4 regions of the Agrobacterium sp. LEGMi-208b genome follow, and region 4 is predicted to be linked to each of the others. Evidence: predicted binding sites of a transcription regulator. Region 4 holds the regulator's gene; each other region holds the start of a gene.
The links. The regulator PhoB, encoded in region 4, activates phosphate uptake and scavenging genes when phosphate is short. The targets are predictions, from matches to a motif close to TGTCATNNANCTGTCAT.
Positions count from the first base shown of each region.

Region 1: the regulator PhoB is predicted to act here: its motif matches at 1,798-1,814, upstream of AC5YUO_RS14495 (UDP-2,3-diacylglucosamine diphosphatase).
Region 2: the regulator PhoB is predicted to act here: its motif matches at 2,287-2,303, upstream of AC5YUO_RS22700 (alkaline phosphatase).
Region 3: the regulator PhoB is predicted to act here: its motif matches at 2,294-2,310, upstream of AC5YUO_RS11915 (BtaA family protein).

Region 1 covers NZ_CM183445.1:2,961,191-2,965,422, reverse strand. Annotated here, with positions in the region: gene dgcA (N-acetyl-D-Glu racemase DgcA) at 1-648, shown strand, start outside; gene AC5YUO_RS14495 (UDP-2,3-diacylglucosamine diphosphatase) at 904-1,743, opposite strand; gene AC5YUO_RS14490 (NADP-dependent malic enzyme) at 1,971-4,232, shown strand, end outside.
Region 2 covers NZ_CM183446.1:1,775,874-1,780,105, reverse strand. Annotated here, with positions in the region: gene AC5YUO_RS22705 (hypothetical protein) at 1-367, opposite strand, end outside; gene AC5YUO_RS22700 (alkaline phosphatase) at 482-2,236, opposite strand; gene AC5YUO_RS22695 (TetR/AcrR family transcriptional regulator) at 2,369-2,962, opposite strand; gene AC5YUO_RS22690 (MFS transporter) at 3,085-4,232, shown strand, end outside.
Region 3 covers NZ_CM183445.1:2,465,842-2,470,073, forward strand. Annotated here, with positions in the region: gene AC5YUO_RS11905 (glycoside hydrolase family 25 protein) at 1-49, opposite strand, end outside; gene AC5YUO_RS11910 (class I SAM-dependent methyltransferase) at 284-1,003, opposite strand; gene AC5YUO_RS11915 (BtaA family protein) at 1,000-2,250, opposite strand; gene AC5YUO_RS11920 (transglycosylase SLT domain-containing protein) at 2,450-3,532, opposite strand; gene AC5YUO_RS11925 (LysE family translocator) at 3,669-4,232, opposite strand, start outside.
Region 4 covers NZ_CM183445.1:1,173,024-1,177,255, forward strand. Annotated here, with positions in the region: gene AC5YUO_RS05845 (aspartate aminotransferase family protein) at 1-108, opposite strand, end outside; gene AC5YUO_RS05850 (GcrA family cell cycle regulator) at 539-1,072, shown strand; gene phoB (phosphate regulon transcriptional regulator PhoB) at 1,453-2,136, opposite strand; gene phoU (phosphate signaling complex protein PhoU) at 2,167-2,892, opposite strand; gene pstB (phosphate ABC transporter ATP-binding protein PstB) at 2,988-3,803, opposite strand; gene pstA (phosphate ABC transporter permease PstA) at 3,818-4,232, opposite strand, start outside.

The DNA of each region.
Region 1 (4,232 bases), 1.3 Mb from region 4:
CTCGGACAGGCGGCAAAGCCGCTCGTCACCGCCTATACGATCTCGCTTGCCGACCCCGACACCATGGCCGCAAAGACTGCGGAAAATGCCGGCCGTCCGCTTCTGAAAATCAAGACCGGCACCACTGACGACGAAGCGCGCCTGCGGGCCGTGCGCGCCGCAGCGCCCGAGGCGCGCATCATCATCGACGCCAATGAGGGCTGGAATGATGATAATATCGAATATTATCTGCGGCTTGCGGCGGAATTGAAGATATCGCTGATCGAGCAGCCGCTTCCCGCCGGCAAGGATGCCATCCTTTCCCGCATCGACCATCCGGTGCTGATCTGCGCCGATGAAAGCGTGCATTCGACAAAGGACCTCGCCGGCCTTCGCGATCGTTACGATGCGATCAACATCAAGCTCGACAAGACCGGCGGTCTGACCGAGGCGCTCATCATGAAGGCGGAAGCGGAGCGGCTCGGCTTCACCATCATGGTCGGCTGCATGCTCGGCACCTCGCTCGGCATGGCGCCCGCCGTGCTGGCGGCGCAGGGAACCGCCTTCGCCGATCTCGACGGGCCGCTGCTGTTGGCGCAGGATCGTGCGCTGGGGCTGGTTTATGAGGGTTCGTTGGTTTATCCGGCGCGGCCGGAATTGTGGGGGTAAGCCCCGGAAATTAAAACCAGATGAGGCGCAACGCCGCCACTGGTTTCTTCTCCCCGCCGGGGAGAAGGTGGCCCGAAGGGTCGGATGAGGGGGCACCGTTGCCGGATTTCGGAGAGCTTGCCCCCTCATCCCGCTGCCGCGACCTTCTCCCCGGCGGGGAGAAGAAACAAGCGGCATCCACTCGTCCCACACGAGCGCGCATTGATCGCAAGGAAACACCGAAGGCCAGTTATCCCTTTAGCCCGCAGGCCCCAATCAGGCCGCGTGCTTGCCAATCAACCCCGGAATATCCACTGGCTCCATCCCGTCCGATGCCTGCTCGGCGGTGACGTCGCTGGTCTGCATCCAGGTGATCAACTCGAAGCTGCCATCGGCATTTTCGGCGATCGCCGTGCAGCTTTCCACCCAGTCGCCGGTGTTGATGTAGCGAATGCCGTCCATGTCTTCCATGACAGCATGGTGAATGTGACCACAGATCACGCCATCGACATTGTTGCGGCGCGCCTCTTCGGCGACCACGCGCTGGAATTCGCCGATGAAATTGACGGCGTGTTTGACCTGCAGCTTGGCCCAGGCCGAAAACGACCAGTAAGGCAGGCCGATGCGGCGGCGCACGGCGGCGATGGCGATGTTGATGGCTATCGCCGCATCATAGGCCCAGTCGCCGAGATAAGCGAGCAGGCGGGCGTTGCGCACCACCACGTCGAACTCGTCGCCATGGATGATGAGGTATTTCTTGCCGTCGGCCGCCTCGTGGATCATGCGTTCGGCCACTTCGATGCCGCCGAAATGCATGCCGGGGAACTCCCGCAGGAATTCATCGTGATTGCCGGGAATATAGACGATGCGCGTGCCCTTGCGGGCCTTGCGCAAGAGCTTCTGCACCACGTCGTTGCAGCCCTGCGGCCAGTACCAGCTGCGGCGCAGGCGCCAGCCGTCGACGATGTCGCCGACGAGAATGATCGTCTCGGCCTCGTGATATTTCAGGAAGTCGAGCAGATAGTCCGTCTTGGCCGCCTTGGAGCCGAGATGAACATCCGAAATGAAAAGCGTTCTGAACTGTCTGGTTTCGATTTGACCGGCCACGGATTTCATCCCCCTGTTCGGTTGCGTCCCTGCGGCTTTCTTACCTCTCAGAACCAGACTCGTGTTTCAGCAACATGACAGACGCCGGTTTTTATAGGGAATATGACGAAAGCCTTCACGAAAACGCGAATAAGCCGTGGCCGCATTTGCATAAGGTGCGGTCAAATAACGGCTGTACCACGGGAAAGTTTGTTGTATTCAGGGGGCCGGAATTGAACCAGACATGACGGTGGAAAATGACCTCTCACGATAAGAACAACACGCCCGCCAACACGGCAAAGGCCGACATCGAGGAACAGGCGCTCTTTTTCCACCGCTATCCGCGCCCCGGCAAGCTGGAAATCCAGGCCACCAAGCCGCTTGGCAACCAGCGCGATCTGGCGCTCGCCTATTCGCCGGGTGTCGCCGCCCCCTGTCTCGCCATTCATGAAAATCCGGAAATGGCAGCGGATTATACAGCGCGCGCCAATCTCGTCGCTGTCATCTCCAACGGCACCGCCGTGCTCGGCCTCGGCAATATCGGCCCGCTCGCGTCCAAACCGGTCATGGAAGGCAAGGCCGTCCTCTTCAAGAAATTCGCCGGTATCGACGTTTTCGACATCGAAATCGATGCGCCGGGCATCAACGACATGGTGTCGACCATCGCGGCGCTGGAGCCCACCTTCGGCGGCATCAACCTTGAGGACATCAAGGCGCCGGAATGTTTCGAGGTGGAACGCCAGCTGCGCGAAAAGATGAATATCCCCGTCTTCCACGATGACCAGCACGGCACCGCGATCATCGTCGCCGCCGCCGTCACCAACGCGCTGGAACTGGCCGGCAAGTCGCTCGCGAGCGTCAAGATCGTCGCCTCGGGTGCGGGTGCGGCAGCACTTGCCTGCCTCAACCTGCTTGTCGCCATGGGCGCGAAGAAAGAAAACATCTGGGTCCACGACATCGAAGGCCTCGTTTATGACGGCCGCAACACGCTGATGGACGAGTGGAAGGAAGTCTACGCCCAGAAGACCGACAAGCGCGTGCTGGCGGACTCGATCGACGGCGCCGATGTCTTCCTCGGCCTTTCGGCCGCCGGCGTGCTGAAGCCGGAACTTCTGGAGCGCATGGCGGAAAATCCGCTGATCCTCGCGCTCGCCAACCCCAATCCGGAAATCATGCCGGAAGCTGCCCGTGCCGCCCGCCCGGATGCGATGATCTGCACCGGCCGTTCGGATTTCCCGAACCAGGTCAACAACGTACTCTGCTTCCCCTACATCTTCCGCGGCGCGCTGGATTGCGGCGCAACCACGATCAACGAGGAAATGAAGATGGCCGCCGTGCAGGCCATCGCCGAGCTTGCGCGTGAGGAAGTCTCCGAAGTGGCCGCGAGAGCCTATAGCGGCGAAACGCCGATCTTCGGCCCGAACTACCTCATTCCCTCGCCGTTCGATCCGCGCCTCATCCTGCGCATTGCGCCAGCCGTTGCCCGCGCTGCGGCGGCAAGCGGCGTCGCCACCCGCCCGATCACCGATTTCGAGGCCTATCTCGACCAGCTGAACCGTTTCGTCTGGCGCTCCGGCTTCATCATGAAGCCTGTCTTCAACGCCGCCAAGGCCGCCGAAAAGAAGCGCATCATCTTTGCCGAAGGCGAAGACGAACGCGTGCTGCGCGCTGCCCAGGTGCTGCTGGAAGAAGGCACCGGCATCCCGATCCTGATCGGCCGCCCGCAGATCATCGAAACGCGCCTGAAGCGCTTCGGCCTGCGCATCCGTCCGAATACCGATTTCGCCGTGGTCAATCCGGAAGACGATCCGCGCTACCGCGATTATGTCGATGATTATTTCGCCCTTGTCGGCCGCGCCGGCATCAACCCGGAGGCGGCGCGTACCATCGTGCGCACCAACACGACCGTCATCGGTGCGCTGTCGGTGAAGCGTGGCGAAGCGGATGCGCTGATCTGCGGCCTCGAAGGCCGTTATGACCGCCACCTGCGCGACGTGAACCAGATCATCGGCAAGCAGGAAGGCGTGCGTTCCTTTGCCGGCCTCAGCCTGCTCATCACCCAGCAGGGCGCGCTGTTCCTCACCGATACTTTCGTCAATTACGACCCGACCTCCGAAGAAGTGGCGGAAATGGCCATTCTCGCGGCCAAGGAAATCCGCCGCTTCGGCATCACGCCGAAGGTGGCGCTCGCCAGCCACTCCAATTTCGGCTCGCGCGATTCCGAAAGCGCCCGCAAGATGCGCCGCGCGCTGAAAATCGTGCAGGAAGCCGCACCGGAACTGGAAGTGGACGGCGAAATGCAGGGCGGCTCGGCGCTTTCGGAAGCGCTGCGCAAGCGCGCCATGCCGAACAGCGTGCTGACCGGCGAAGCGAACCTTCTGGTTTTCCCGAACCTCGATGCCGCCAACATCACGCTCGGTGTCACCCGCACGCTGACGGAGGGCCTGCATGTCGGCCCGATCCTGCTCGGCACGGCCCTGCCCGCCCACATCCTGTCGCCCAGCGTCACCTCGCGCGGC
Region 2 (4,232 bases), on a different replicon from region 4:
CGATGGTCTGGCTGGGCTGGGTAAAGGTCTGCTTTTCGCCGAGATAAACCACGACGATATTGTCCGGCCAGTCAGAATCGGTGGAGCAAAAAGGGCAGATCGACATGGGTATTTCGGTCAGCACGAAAAACTGCGCTTCGGCCTTCAGCGGCGGCGCCATGAAACCGCGCATGGCGATATCCTTGCCGTTCAGCTGCTTGACCTTTTCGGAAAATTCCAGCCCGAGGACGCTGACCTTGCCGTAGAGTTCGTCAAAGGTGAGGTCGCTTTTCGCCTGCGCGCGCGTGCCGGCGGCCAGCAGCGGCAGACCGGCAATGAGACCCAGTGTCTGGCGGCGGTTGAACCGTGCCTGATCAGGCTTGCCCATGACCATTCTCCTTCTTGAAAGGTCCTTCATCGCCAGCCGACAGGGCCGGCAATGCAAGACCGGAAATGACGACGAGGGCACGCCATGGCGGCGCGCCCTCGCCCCGTTCAGATCTTAGTTGGTCTGCTTGGCGCCGAGTGCGAGCGCCTCAGCGAGACCCTTGTAGACATCGCTCTGTTCCATGTAACCGCGGAAGCCTTCGGCACCCGGGCCTTCGGCCTGCAGCACGACGTCATCCACCGCGTGGACACCGCTGTCCGAGCTCTTCGGAATGATGCCGGTGACGAGCACGGCACCGGGAACATCCTTGTACTGCTCGTTGGCGATGTATTCCTTCTTTTCGTTCTGGATGGCCGGTGCAAAGGGGCCATCGAGCTTCGGACGGAAGGTTTCGTAGTGGTCCGGACCGTTATTGGCGTTCAGGAACAGGCGACGCGAAACATCGACACTGTCCGGATAGCCATCGCCGTCCTTGTCTTCGTAGTTCGGGAAACCGGCTTCGGCATAGGTGCCGACCTTTTCGCGCATGTCGGTGCCTGGCTTGTTGTCATCAACGGTGCCGATGATGGAAACGCCATGCGTGTGGTCGCCGGTGACGATGATCAGCGTATCGGGGTTCTTCGCCGCAAATTCGCGGGCAATGCCGATGGTCTTGTCGAATTCGATGGTATCGACAACGGCGCGATCCCAGTCGAGCGGGTGGGACATCTTGTCGACATTGGCCGCTTCAACCATCAGGAAGAAACCTTCCGGGTTCTTCGAGAGATTGTCGAGCGCAACCTTGGTCATCTCAACGAGACCGGGCTGATCCGGGAACTTGGCCGTGGTGCCCTTCTTCAGGAATTCGCGGTCAAGCGTGGTGTCCATGTTGCCAGTGTGGAACAGGCCGAGGATCTTGCCGGTATTGGTGCCCGAAGCCGCTGCGAGTTCCGCCTTGCTGGTCGCCAGCGTGTAGCCGGCTTCCTTGAACATGGCGATATAGTCCTTGTCGTCCTTGCGCTTGGAACCCGCGGTGGCCTGCGGCAGGAAATAAGCGGAGCCGCCGCCAAGAAGCACATCCGGCTTCACGTCGAACAGCATGCCGTTGATCTCGGCCTTGTCGCCGCGCTTGCGGGTGTGGGCGACGACGGCAGCCGGCGTCGCATCCTGCACTTCGGCGGTCGAGATGATGCCGATCGACTTCTTGGTCTGGCGGCGCAGCGCTTCGGCCAGCGTTTCCACCTTCGGATCGTCAAGCGAGGCCGGGGTGCGGTCGGCATAAACGCCGATGGCGTTCACGGCGGTCTTGTGACCGGTCATGTAAGCCGACATGGTGTTGGCGCTGTCGGTGGCGACGGCGTCGGTGGCGGAGGTGCCGATGAAGGCGACCGGCGGCACGTCATCCATGTTGAGACGGCCATTGGCCTTGCCCTCGGTCATGCCCTTGGACATGATGCGGGCGGCGGTGCGATGCGCAACCGAAAGACCGTCGGCGATCAGGAAGATGACGTTCTTGGCCTTTGCCTGGGCGGGCGTGCCATAAACGGCCCAGGTCACGCTCTTGGTTTCGGAACCGGCCGAAACTTCAACCTTGTAGTCACCGGCATTGGCAAGCGTGACGCCACGCAGGATGACGGCCGAGCCAAGAACCTTGTCCTTGTTCTTTTCTTCGGCGACGAACTCGGCATCCTTGCCGAGAGCGGCCTTGTAATCCTGGCCGTTGACGGTGATCTTGACGTCTTCCGGCTTCACGACGGAAGCGAACTCGACTTTAAAATCAAACGGCGAACCCGTCAGGATCGTAGCACGATCAAGCGGATAGACCTCGGCAGCCTGAGCGGCGCCGGCAAGAACGGTCGTAGCGACCAAAGCGGCAACAATTTTGCGCATATTCCCCTCGCGAGCCATGTGAAAACCACAATCTCTCCTAGACCCGCCAGATGACAGTTGCATGACTTGCGGGCGCCCATATCCCGAAAGCGGACGTTGAAGGGGAATTTACCGGGCCTCGTGAAACCCGGATCAGTCTTTCCTGATCCGCAAACCGTCGAGCAGGGTCCGGAAACTTTCCACGGCTCGTTTCGAGGTCGTTTCGGGGTCGTCTGAATTCGCTATCCATTGGGCGGCACTGCTGCTTGCCGCATTGATGAAACGGGCGCATGCCTCCGGATCGACATCGACGATGGTCCCCTCCTCTTTCAGCGCGTCGAGGCTTCGCGCGACAGCCGAAATACAGCCATTGGCGTTTGGCCAGCGGGACGGGTCACCCAGCACGGCCGGCCCGTCGCGGAACATGATCCGCTGGATCTCCGGCTCGAGGGCCATGCGGACATAACCCACATTCTCCTCGACGAAACCCTCCCACCGGGTGGCAGCCCTGGACGAAATCTCACAGAGCCTCGTCGTCATTTCCGCGTCGATCTCTGCCACGACAGCCAGCAGCAGGCCCTTCTTGTCGCCGAAATGGTGATAGAGCGCACCGCGGGTGAGACCGGCCTCGGCGGTGAAGTCGTCCATCGATGCTTCCGCATAACCGATGCTGCCAAAGGCCTTGCGGCCGGCAGCCAGAAGCTTCGCCCGCGTCTCGGCAATCATTTCGCTGCGAGGTTTGCGCATTTTCTCTCCATTCTCCACATACACCGCGTATATTAGTTGACATACGCCACGTATGCAATTATCTCATTTCACATACGCCACGTATGTGTGTGGTGGATACCCTCAGAACAAGGTGCATCCCGATGGCTAATCCATACAGAGAAATTTTCCGTGCTCCAGGAGCAAAAGGTTTTTCCGCCGCTGGTTTCTTTGCCCGCCTTCCCATTGCCATGGCCCCGATCGGTATCGTCGCCATGCTGTCGCAAACCCATGGCGAATATTGGCTGGCCGGCGCCGTCTCCGCAACCTTTGCGCTCACCAATGCCGCCGTCTCCCCGCAAATCTCCCGGCTGGTGGATCGCAAGGGGCAGAGCCGTGTGCTCATCCCGGCGACCATCGTTTCGGTCATCGCCTTTGCGGCGCTGATTATCGCGACAAATCAGAGATGGCCCGCCTGGACGCTGTTCCTCTCCGCCTTTCTCGCCGCTGCCATGCCGAGCATTCCCGCCATGATGCGCGCCCGCTGGACGGAAATCTTCCGCGACCGGCCGGAGCTGAATACCGCTTTCGCCTTTGAATCCGCCGCCGACGAACTTGTCTACATTTCCGGCGCCTCGCTTTCCGTCGGCCTTGCCGTTTCACTCTTTCCGGAAGCCGGCATGATGATCAGCACCGCCTTTCTGGCGCTCGGCACCTTTGCCTTCCTTCTGCAACGCTCGACCGAGCCCAAGGTGCGGCCGGTTGAAAGCGGCCGCCCGCAGCGTTCGGCCATCTCCCTGCGCCCGGTCCAGATCATAACGCTTGCCCTGATCTTCGTCGGCTCGACCTTCGCCACGGCCGAAGTTAGCGCCGTCGCAATCACCAAGGCGCTTGGCCAACCGGAAGCCGCCAGCCTCGTCATCGGTGTCTATGCCATCGGCTCCTTCGTGGTCGGCCTCATTCTCGGCGCGCTCAATCCCAAAATGCCGTTGCAGCGTCAGTTGCTGATCGCCGTCAGCGTGCTTGCGCTCACCGCGCTGCCACTCCTCGTCGCCAATACCAGCGTTGCCCTGCTCGCCTTTGCCGTTTTCCTCAGCGGCGTTGCGATCTCGCCGATCTTCATCACGTCATTCGGCCTGATCGAGCGCCGCGTGCCTGAATCGATGCTGACGGAAGGCGTGACCTGGGTCATGACCGGCATCGGTATCGGCATGGCGCTCGGCGCCTTCATCTCCGGCTGGGTGATCGACAATTTCGGCCCGGACAATGGTTTCTGGGTCTCGGTTGTCGCGAGCCTTTCAACCGTGGCCAT
Region 3 (4,232 bases), 1.3 Mb from region 4:
CGCCGATCAACAGCATAGCCGTGAGTAGTGCCGATAAACGCAGCCGCATTGGAACCCTGATGAAAATGTTGACCATCCCACGGCCGCAAATGGGCGTACCGTATCTCCCGATTTGCGCATAACATGGTAAACAAACTGATATGGCAAGGGGCAACGTGCTTTTTGCACCTCGCAAGTCGCTGGATTTGAAGCGATTTGCGGTTTTACTGCGGAAATCTGACCCGGCAGGAGCCCCGAAAGCGACACCCCTTGCGGCCTGGCGCGATGCGTAACTCTTCGGGAATCAGGCGTCGGCCAATATGCGGTGGATTTTCGGCTGCTGCGCTTCAACGACCGGAAGAGTGATGATCGCCCGCCACGCATAACCCCGGGCAATTTCCTCGAATTCGAGATTGCCGTCAAAGCGGCCGGCCATATTGGCCAGAACATAACGGAGATTGGCGCGGGGCGTGACGTGAAAACGCGCGAGCCAGGCTTGCAGAAGGGTGCGGAACCACTTCGGCAATTGTTCCTGCTGGCCGAAATCGACGATATGCAGCGAACCGCCGGGTTTCAGCGCCGTGAGCGCCTGTTCGATCGCCTTTTCCCAGTCCGGTATCATCGACAGCGCATAGGGGATCATGACGCGATCGAAGCCGTCGGTCTGGCCGAATTCTGAAGCGCGAAAAGCAGTGGCATCGGCCACACGCAGAATGGGGCGTTCCGCCTTGCCGGAAAAATTCTCGGACGCGGTCAGCAACATTTCGGCGGAGATGTCTAGGCCGAAAAGCTTCGCGTCCGGAAACTTGCGGCTGGCGAGTAGCAGGTTGCGGCCGGTGCCGCAGCCCACTTCCAGCAGCGTGCCGCCCTTCGGCACGTCGAGGCCGGAAATGGTCCTGTCGCGGCCGAGAAGGTAATATTTGCGGGTGATATCGTAGATATGCCGCTGGTGGCGATACATGCGGTCCATCAGGCTCGCATGCGCGCTGTCTGCAAGGCCCACATTCTCGCCGATGGTTTTCATGCCATAGCCCTCTGGTAGATATGGAAGCCGCCATAGATGGCGGAGCGGTCCATGGCGTTGAGCTCGTTGGAGCGCTCTTCGAGATAGACCCACTGGTTGCGGATATCAGGCGAAAGCCGGCCTTCGATGACGCTCTTTTCGGCTGCGGTGCGGAAGATGACGCGCGCGCCCGAAGCGGCGGTGCGGCTGATCTGCGACCATAATTCGTTAAGCTGCGTGTCCGTCATCCAGTCCTGCGCATCGAGGAGGATATAGCGGTCGACTGCGCTTGCCGGCTTGCGGGAAAGAAGCTCGGTATAGGTGGCGTGGTGTACGGCGACGCGCGCCGTATTGTTGCGGATCGTCTCGTAATATTCCGGCTTGAGATAAGCGGGCAGCGCGCCCTCATGCGGCTCGGGATAACGGCGCGCGAAGGCCTGCCAGGCGAAATAATTGTCGCTGAGCGGGAAGTTGCAGGCGAGCTTTTCCAAGCGCTCCTTGAGCACGGAGGCGACCGTGCCATTGGCGGAAAGGCTCGCCAGCTCGTCATATTGGCGCGGCGGAATGCCGAGGCCGAAGAGCGAGCTTTTGCGCTTCGTCAGCCAGCGCACCACCGGCTTGTCGAACAGCGGCGCCACCTTGCTGTCGAAAAACTGGCGCTGTTCGTCCAAGGTGCGGGTCTTCGCCATTTCGGTGAGCTTCACGCCATGCAGCCGGGCCATGAGATGGCCGGCGCCGATGAAGCGGCCGAGCAGGCCGGTACGATAGATGTTCCTGTCGAACACCGAGATGCGGCGGCGGCCGGAAAGGGTGCGCTTCGACCAATAGGCCTTTGTCGTCGCGTCGAGATGCTCGGCGATGAAGCGGTCATAACCGTGGCTGTTGCTGCGAGTGTTGGCGCGGCCGAAGTGCCGCACCACATCCTGGTGCGCCGGCAGATGGCGGAAGGCGGCGAGCTTCAGCTTGTTCAGCGCGATGTGATGCGGGTTGAGGTCAACCACATCGATGCTGGCGGGGTTGCGGGAGAGATAGGCCAGCATGTTGCAGCCGCCCGAACCTATGGTGACGATGCGATGACCTTCGCCAAGCTCCATCGCTTCCATGTCGATTTCGGGGTCTTCCCATATCTGCGGATAGACGAGGCCGGAAAAGAGGACGCCGAAGAAGCGCTCGGACAGACCGCTTTTGGAGAGTGCCTTGTGCTGGAGCAATGCGGACTTCAGTTTCGTGTTCTTGCTGAAGCCGGTCTTGGGTGCCGCACTCGTCATATGTTCACCTCTCAGTCGATTGAGAGGCGTCTACAGCCGTGACACTACAATTTGATGACAGGGGCTGTGGGCAAAGGCGGGGAATAGGGAGGTCGGTGGAAAACCGGCCTGCGCCGCCCAATCAGGATGATGAAATGAAAACACCCGGCGGCTTAAGAAAAGCCGCGTGGTTGCATTCGCATAACAGAGCCGGAGGCCATCACTTGCGCAGAACGTGCAACATGCCCTTGCGCTTGGCGTCGTAATAATAACCACGAGCATAAAGCCGGACCGCGTTATCGCGGTCGTTGCCCGCCACAACCCATGCGCCGCGCAGATATTTGACGGCGTATTTGAGGTTGGTTTCCGCATCGAACAGGCCGGAGGCGGGGCCATCGAAGCCCATCGAGCGGGCGGTGGCGTGCCGGATCTGCATCAGGCCGAAATTGCCGCTGCTATAGGCACCGGGATTATAGCGGCTTTCACGCTGCACCACGCGGTGAACCAGATCTTCCGGCACGTCATACATGGTGGCGTATTTGGTAATCAGCCCGCTCAGCTTTTCGCGTCCGGCGGGTGCGGAATTGAGCGGCGCCGTCATTGATTCGTTCTGACGGATGGCGGCAAGCGCGGCATTGGTCGGGCCGGCGGCATAGGCGAGAACCGAGCTGTCCGGCTTCGGCAGCGGAATGACTTTCCGTTCGGCTGTCAGTTCGGTGCCGATGGAGGGCGAACCGGGCGGCGGCGGTGCCGGCGGGAAGCTGCCCTTGACGGCAACCACCTGCGGCAGATCGGCTGCGGCATTGTGGGCGGCCGGTCTTGCCGCCAGATCCGCCGTTTCGATGGCTGTCGCCGCTGGAGTGGCGCTTGTCGGCGCAAGGGCTGCGGCCGTTGTCGGTGCAGATGTCGTCACGCTTGCCTGAGCGACCTCGTTCTGCTGCGGTTGCATCTGGGCGGCGATGGCGGCGGCTGCGGCAATTTCAGAAGCCGGCGGCAGAGCCACGCGTCCGCCCTTGACGGCGACGGCGGTGGGAAGTGCCGCAGGCTGGGAAGAGGTTGCGGTTTCGGCGGTCTGCACCGCCGCTGCTGCCGGGGTCGCGCCCGCTGCGGCTTCGGCCGTTGCCGGCGGCGCCGATGTTTGCGCAGGCGTGGCAGCGGGATTGACTGTTGCAATCTTCGGGCCGTCCGGCCCTTCCTTCGCGGTATATTCGACGCTGGTGCATGCGCTCAATGCCAGTGCCAGACCCACGGTGGAAGACAGAAGAAGTGCACTTCTTCCGCGGAATTTTCCCGAATTTCGCATGTTGCCGCCTTCGTTATGCCTGTCTTTCGATACCCCCGCGTCGAGCGAAGCAGGCAGTGTCCCGTCGAGCCTTCATTAACCTATTGTAAGGATAGCGGCAAGCCGGGACGTTTCTCCCCGGCTTTCGGGCGGTTTTTCAGGCCGCGATGCGCCTGTATCCGGCGCTGACGGCGCGGCCGGAAATGAAGTGGGTGCGGTATTTCGGCCGGATTTTTTTATCGCCCGACATGCGGCGCACCAGCGCCAGAGTGGAGCCGGCAAACAGCGCCTGCGCGGTTAAAATCACAAGCGCCAGAAGCAGGATGGCGGCCTGCGCCATGGCAAGCGTTTCAATTGCATTGCCGGAGGTGGACACGAATTGCGGTAGCAGCGCGAGAAAGAAAGTGAAGTAGCGCGGGCGCAGGGCGGCAATGGCGTAACAATCGCGGAAGATACCGCTCCAGGATTTGCCCGGCAGATTGTCATTGTCGGCATTGGCCGCCTGGGCGGCGGGGGTGGCGAAGGTCCACAGGAGAAACAGCATCAGCCAGCCGATGCCGGCCCATTGCACGATTTCCACGAAGGATTGCGGCAGCCAGACGAGACCGGCCACCGGAATGGCGGAAATCGTCATGGCCGTGACGATGCCGAGTGCGCCGCCGATAACGGAAGCGAAGACCGTCTTTTTGCCGCGAATGGCGGCATAGGAGGCGACAGAGAA
Region 4 (4,232 bases):
CAGATATCGTTCGCCGCTTTCCGTGAACAGCCAGACGCCCTCGCCTCGCTCGAAGCGCAGGGGGGCTCTTGCAAATGTATCGAACAATGGCGCGGCGGCTTCGGCCATGGCTGTATCACTCCTTGCGCGGATGCGCTGTCAGACGTTGTCAATAGGCCTTCGGGGTTATCCCTTGCCTGAAAATCAAAAATGCCGCCTCGCGGCGGCAGGGGCACTATTGTCACTTCGCCTGCCGATGTCAACAAAAGTCCGCGTTTCCCGGGCTTCTCAAGCACTAGTAGGAGGTGGCCGGTGAGGCCCAAGGTGTTGCCTTTCAGACTCAACTCGCCAGCAAGTTGGGGAAAACCGGAAAATCGATTCCAGATGATTCCCCCGACTCTTGCCACAGAGTCAGGCTGGCACTAGGTTAATCGCTAATTACTAGACTGCATTGCGGCGGAACTAGTCACCAAAAATCCGGCGGAAACCACGCTCGCGGCACGCCCGCGAGACGGAGAGGGATTCTGCCGACATTATACGCGACGAGCGGAGAAGCGGCATGAACTGGACAGACGAGCGGGTCGAAAAACTCAAGAAATTGTGGTCCGAGGGGCTTAGCGCCAGCCAGATAGCGGCACAGCTGGGCGGTGTCAGCCGCAATGCCGTAATCGGCAAGGTCCATCGCCTTAACCTGCCTGGCCGCGTGAAGGCCGGCGGCCCGGTGACTTCGGCGCGTTCCGCGCCCAAGCGCGCTGCCGCCCCTGCCCCACGCGCGACGAATTTCGCAACCCGCGTCAGCGCTGCCCCCGCACGGGCCTTGAACCGCTCCAACGCGGCAACCGCGCTGCACGAGGAGATCGATATCGAGACCGCCGAAGTTCTCGAATACGTTCCTTCCAAGAACGTGGTTACGCCAATTTCCCGTCGCCTGACGCTGACGGAACTGACGGAGCGCACCTGCAAGTGGCCGGTCGGCGACCCCTTGAAAGACGATTTCCATTTCTGCGGTTGTGAAGCACTGGAATCTTCGCCCTATTGCAAGTTCCATGCAAAGCTTGCCTACCAGCCGGTAAGCGAGCGTCGCAAGGCTTGAGTGTTGCGGCACGCATTTGACACTCAAAAACTACGGGCCTTCGGGCCCGTTTTTTTGTGGGAAAATTCAAGGCGGTTCCTCCTTGCAGCACGCGTTGTTTAAGAGGCGCTCCAATCCTTGTTCTTGCGCAATCTGCGGACGCAAACCGCGAAGCGTCCCTTACTGCAAATGCTCTGAATTCGTCGGCGGCGTGCCGCGCCCTTCCTGACTGGCTTCTCTGCGCAGTCCAAATCTCAGCGAACCGTCTATCGCCCCCAAGAATGACAGGGGTGCCGCATTTGCGGAAGGTTCAAAATCGAAAGGCCCGACACCCATTCCGGTCCCGGGCCTTCTGATTTTTGGGGAATTATCCCGAGTGAAACCATCGGTTTCGGTTTTGCTCAGGCTTCCATCGAATATCCAGCACCGCGCACGGTGCGGATGACATCCTGCATATGCGAAAAATTGAGCGCCTTGCGCAGACGTCCGACATGCACGTCGACGGTACGCTCATCCACATAGATATCGTGGCCCCAGACGCCATCCAGCAATTGCGAGCGGGAGAATACCCGGCCCGGAGAGGTCATCAGGAATTCCAGCAGCCGGAACTCCGTCGGGCCGAGGCGCACTTCGCGGCTTTTCCGGTGAACGCGATGGGTCTCGCGATCCAGTTCGATATCACCGCATTTCAGCACCGAAGACAGAACCTCAGGACGAGCCCGGCGCAGCATGGCCTTGACGCGGGCCATGAGTTCCGGCGTCGAGAACGGCTTGACGACATAATCGTCGGCGCCGGTGGCGAGGCCACGAACCCGTTCGCTTTCCTCGCCGCGCGCCGTCAGCATGATGATGGGCAGGCGTTCGGTTTCCGGCCGCATTCTAAGCCGCCGGCACAGTTCGATGCCGGAAACGCCGGGCAACATCCAGTCCAGGATGAGAAGATCCGGAATACGCTCCTGCAGCCTGATTTCCGCCTCGTCGCCACGGGGTATCGTGTCGACGTCATATCCCTCAGCCTCGAGATTGTAACGAAGCAGGACGCTTAGCGCTTCCTCGTCTTCCACAACTGCAATCTTGGGCACCATATGCTAACTCCGCAAGCCGCTGCTTGTCTGTTACTCGGTCACCGAACCGAGCGTGTTGGAACTGTCGTCCTTCGGACGCTCGCCCTCCGGCTGGCTGCCGGTGGTCATGTAATAGATCGTTTCGGCGATATTGGTGGCGTGGTCGCCGATACGCTCGATGTTCTTGGCGCAGAAAAGAAGATGCGTGCAGGTGGTGATGTTGCGCGGATCTTCCATCATGTAGGTCAGAAGCTCGCGGAAGAGCGACGTATACATGGCGTCGATTTCCTCGTCGCGCTCGCGGATGGCATTGGCCTTCTCGGCGGAGCGTGTGGAATAGACGTCAAGGACTTCCTTGAGCTGCACCAGTGCCAGCTCCGACAGATGCTCGATGCCGCGGGCGAGCTTGCGCGGCACGCCGGTTCCGGCAACCGCGATGACGCGCTTGGCGGTGTTCTTACCGAGATCACCGACGCGCTCGAGGTCGCCGGCGATACGCAGGGTGCCGATGATCTCGCGAAGATCGGCCGCCATCGGCTGACGTCTGGCGATGGTGACGATGGCCTTGTCGCCGATCTCCCGCTCGGAATGGTCGAGGATCGTATCGTCGGAAATGACCTTCTGCGCAAGTGCGGCATCGGAATTGACGAGCGCACGCACGGCGTCGGCGCACATCTGTTCCGCAAGACCGCCCATTTCCGCGATGCGGCGCGTCAGAAACTTCAATTCATCGTCATAGACGGAAACGATATGCGAATGGGTCGTTGTCTGTGTCATGGTCTAGTCCTCCGGCTTGGCCTGCATGCGCGTGCCCAGAGCGGGCACGGCAGAGGCACCAGTCTTGTTCGGTTTCGATAAAGCGCCGGCCGGGATCAGCCGAAGCGGCCCATGATGTAATCCTGCGTGCGCTGATCGTCGGGATTGGTGAACATCTTGTCGGTTTCGTTTTCCTCGACAAGATGGCCAAGATGGAACATGGCCGTGCGCTGGGAAACACGGGCCGCCTGCTGCATGGAGTGTGTGACGATGACGATCGTGTAATTGGTGCGCAGCTCGTGGATCAGCTCCTCGACCTTTGCGGTCGCAATCGGGTCGAGCGCCGAGCAGGGCTCGTCCATCAGGATCACTTCCGGGCTGACGGCAACCGCGCGGGCAATGCACAGACGCTGCTGCTGACCACCGGAAAGGCCGGTGCCGGATTCGTGCAGGCGATCCTTCACCTCGTTCCAGAGACCCGCCTTCTGCAGGCTCTGCTCGACGATCTGGTCCATATCCGCCTTGTTGCGGGCGAGACCGTGGATGCGCGGGCCGTAGGAAATATTCTCGTAGATCGACTTCGGAAAGGGGTTCGGCTTCTGGAACACCATGCCGACACGGGCGCGCAGTTCCACGACGTCGATCTGCTGATCGTAAATATCGTCGGTGTCGAGCGTGATCTTGCCGGTGACCCGGCAGCCGTCGATCGTATCATTCATACGGTTCAGGGTACGCAGGAAGGTGGATTTACCGCAGCCGGACGGGCCGATCAACGCGGTCACCGTATTTTCCCGAACGTTGAGGTTCACGTCGTAAAGCGCGCGCTTCTCGCCGTAATAAACCGAAACGTCCTTGCCGATCATCTTGTATGAGACTTCATTCATTTTCTTGTCCAGCGCCTTTTCAACTGCTGCTTCCGACAACATGTTCATTGCTCAAGCTCCCTCTACCAGCGCCGTTCGAAGCGGCGACGCAACAGGATTGCGCCAACATTCATGACGATGAGGAACAAAAGCAGGATGATGATAGCGCCGGATGTCCTTTCGACAAAGGCGCGCTCGGCTTCGTTCGCCCACATGTAAATCTGCACCGGCAGGGCCGTGGACGGATCCATCGGCGTTGTCGGGTAATTCGCGACGAATGCCACCATGCCGATCAGCAGCAGCGGCGCCGTTTCGCCCAGCGCGTGGGCGAGACCGATGATGGTGCCGGTCAGGATGCCGGGCATGGCAAGCGGCAGCACATGATGGAAAATCGTCTGCATCTTGGACGCGCCGAGACCGAGGGCTGCGGCGCGGATCGACGGCGGCACGGCTTTGAGGGCTGCGCGGGTCGCGATGATGATCGTCGGCAGGGTCATC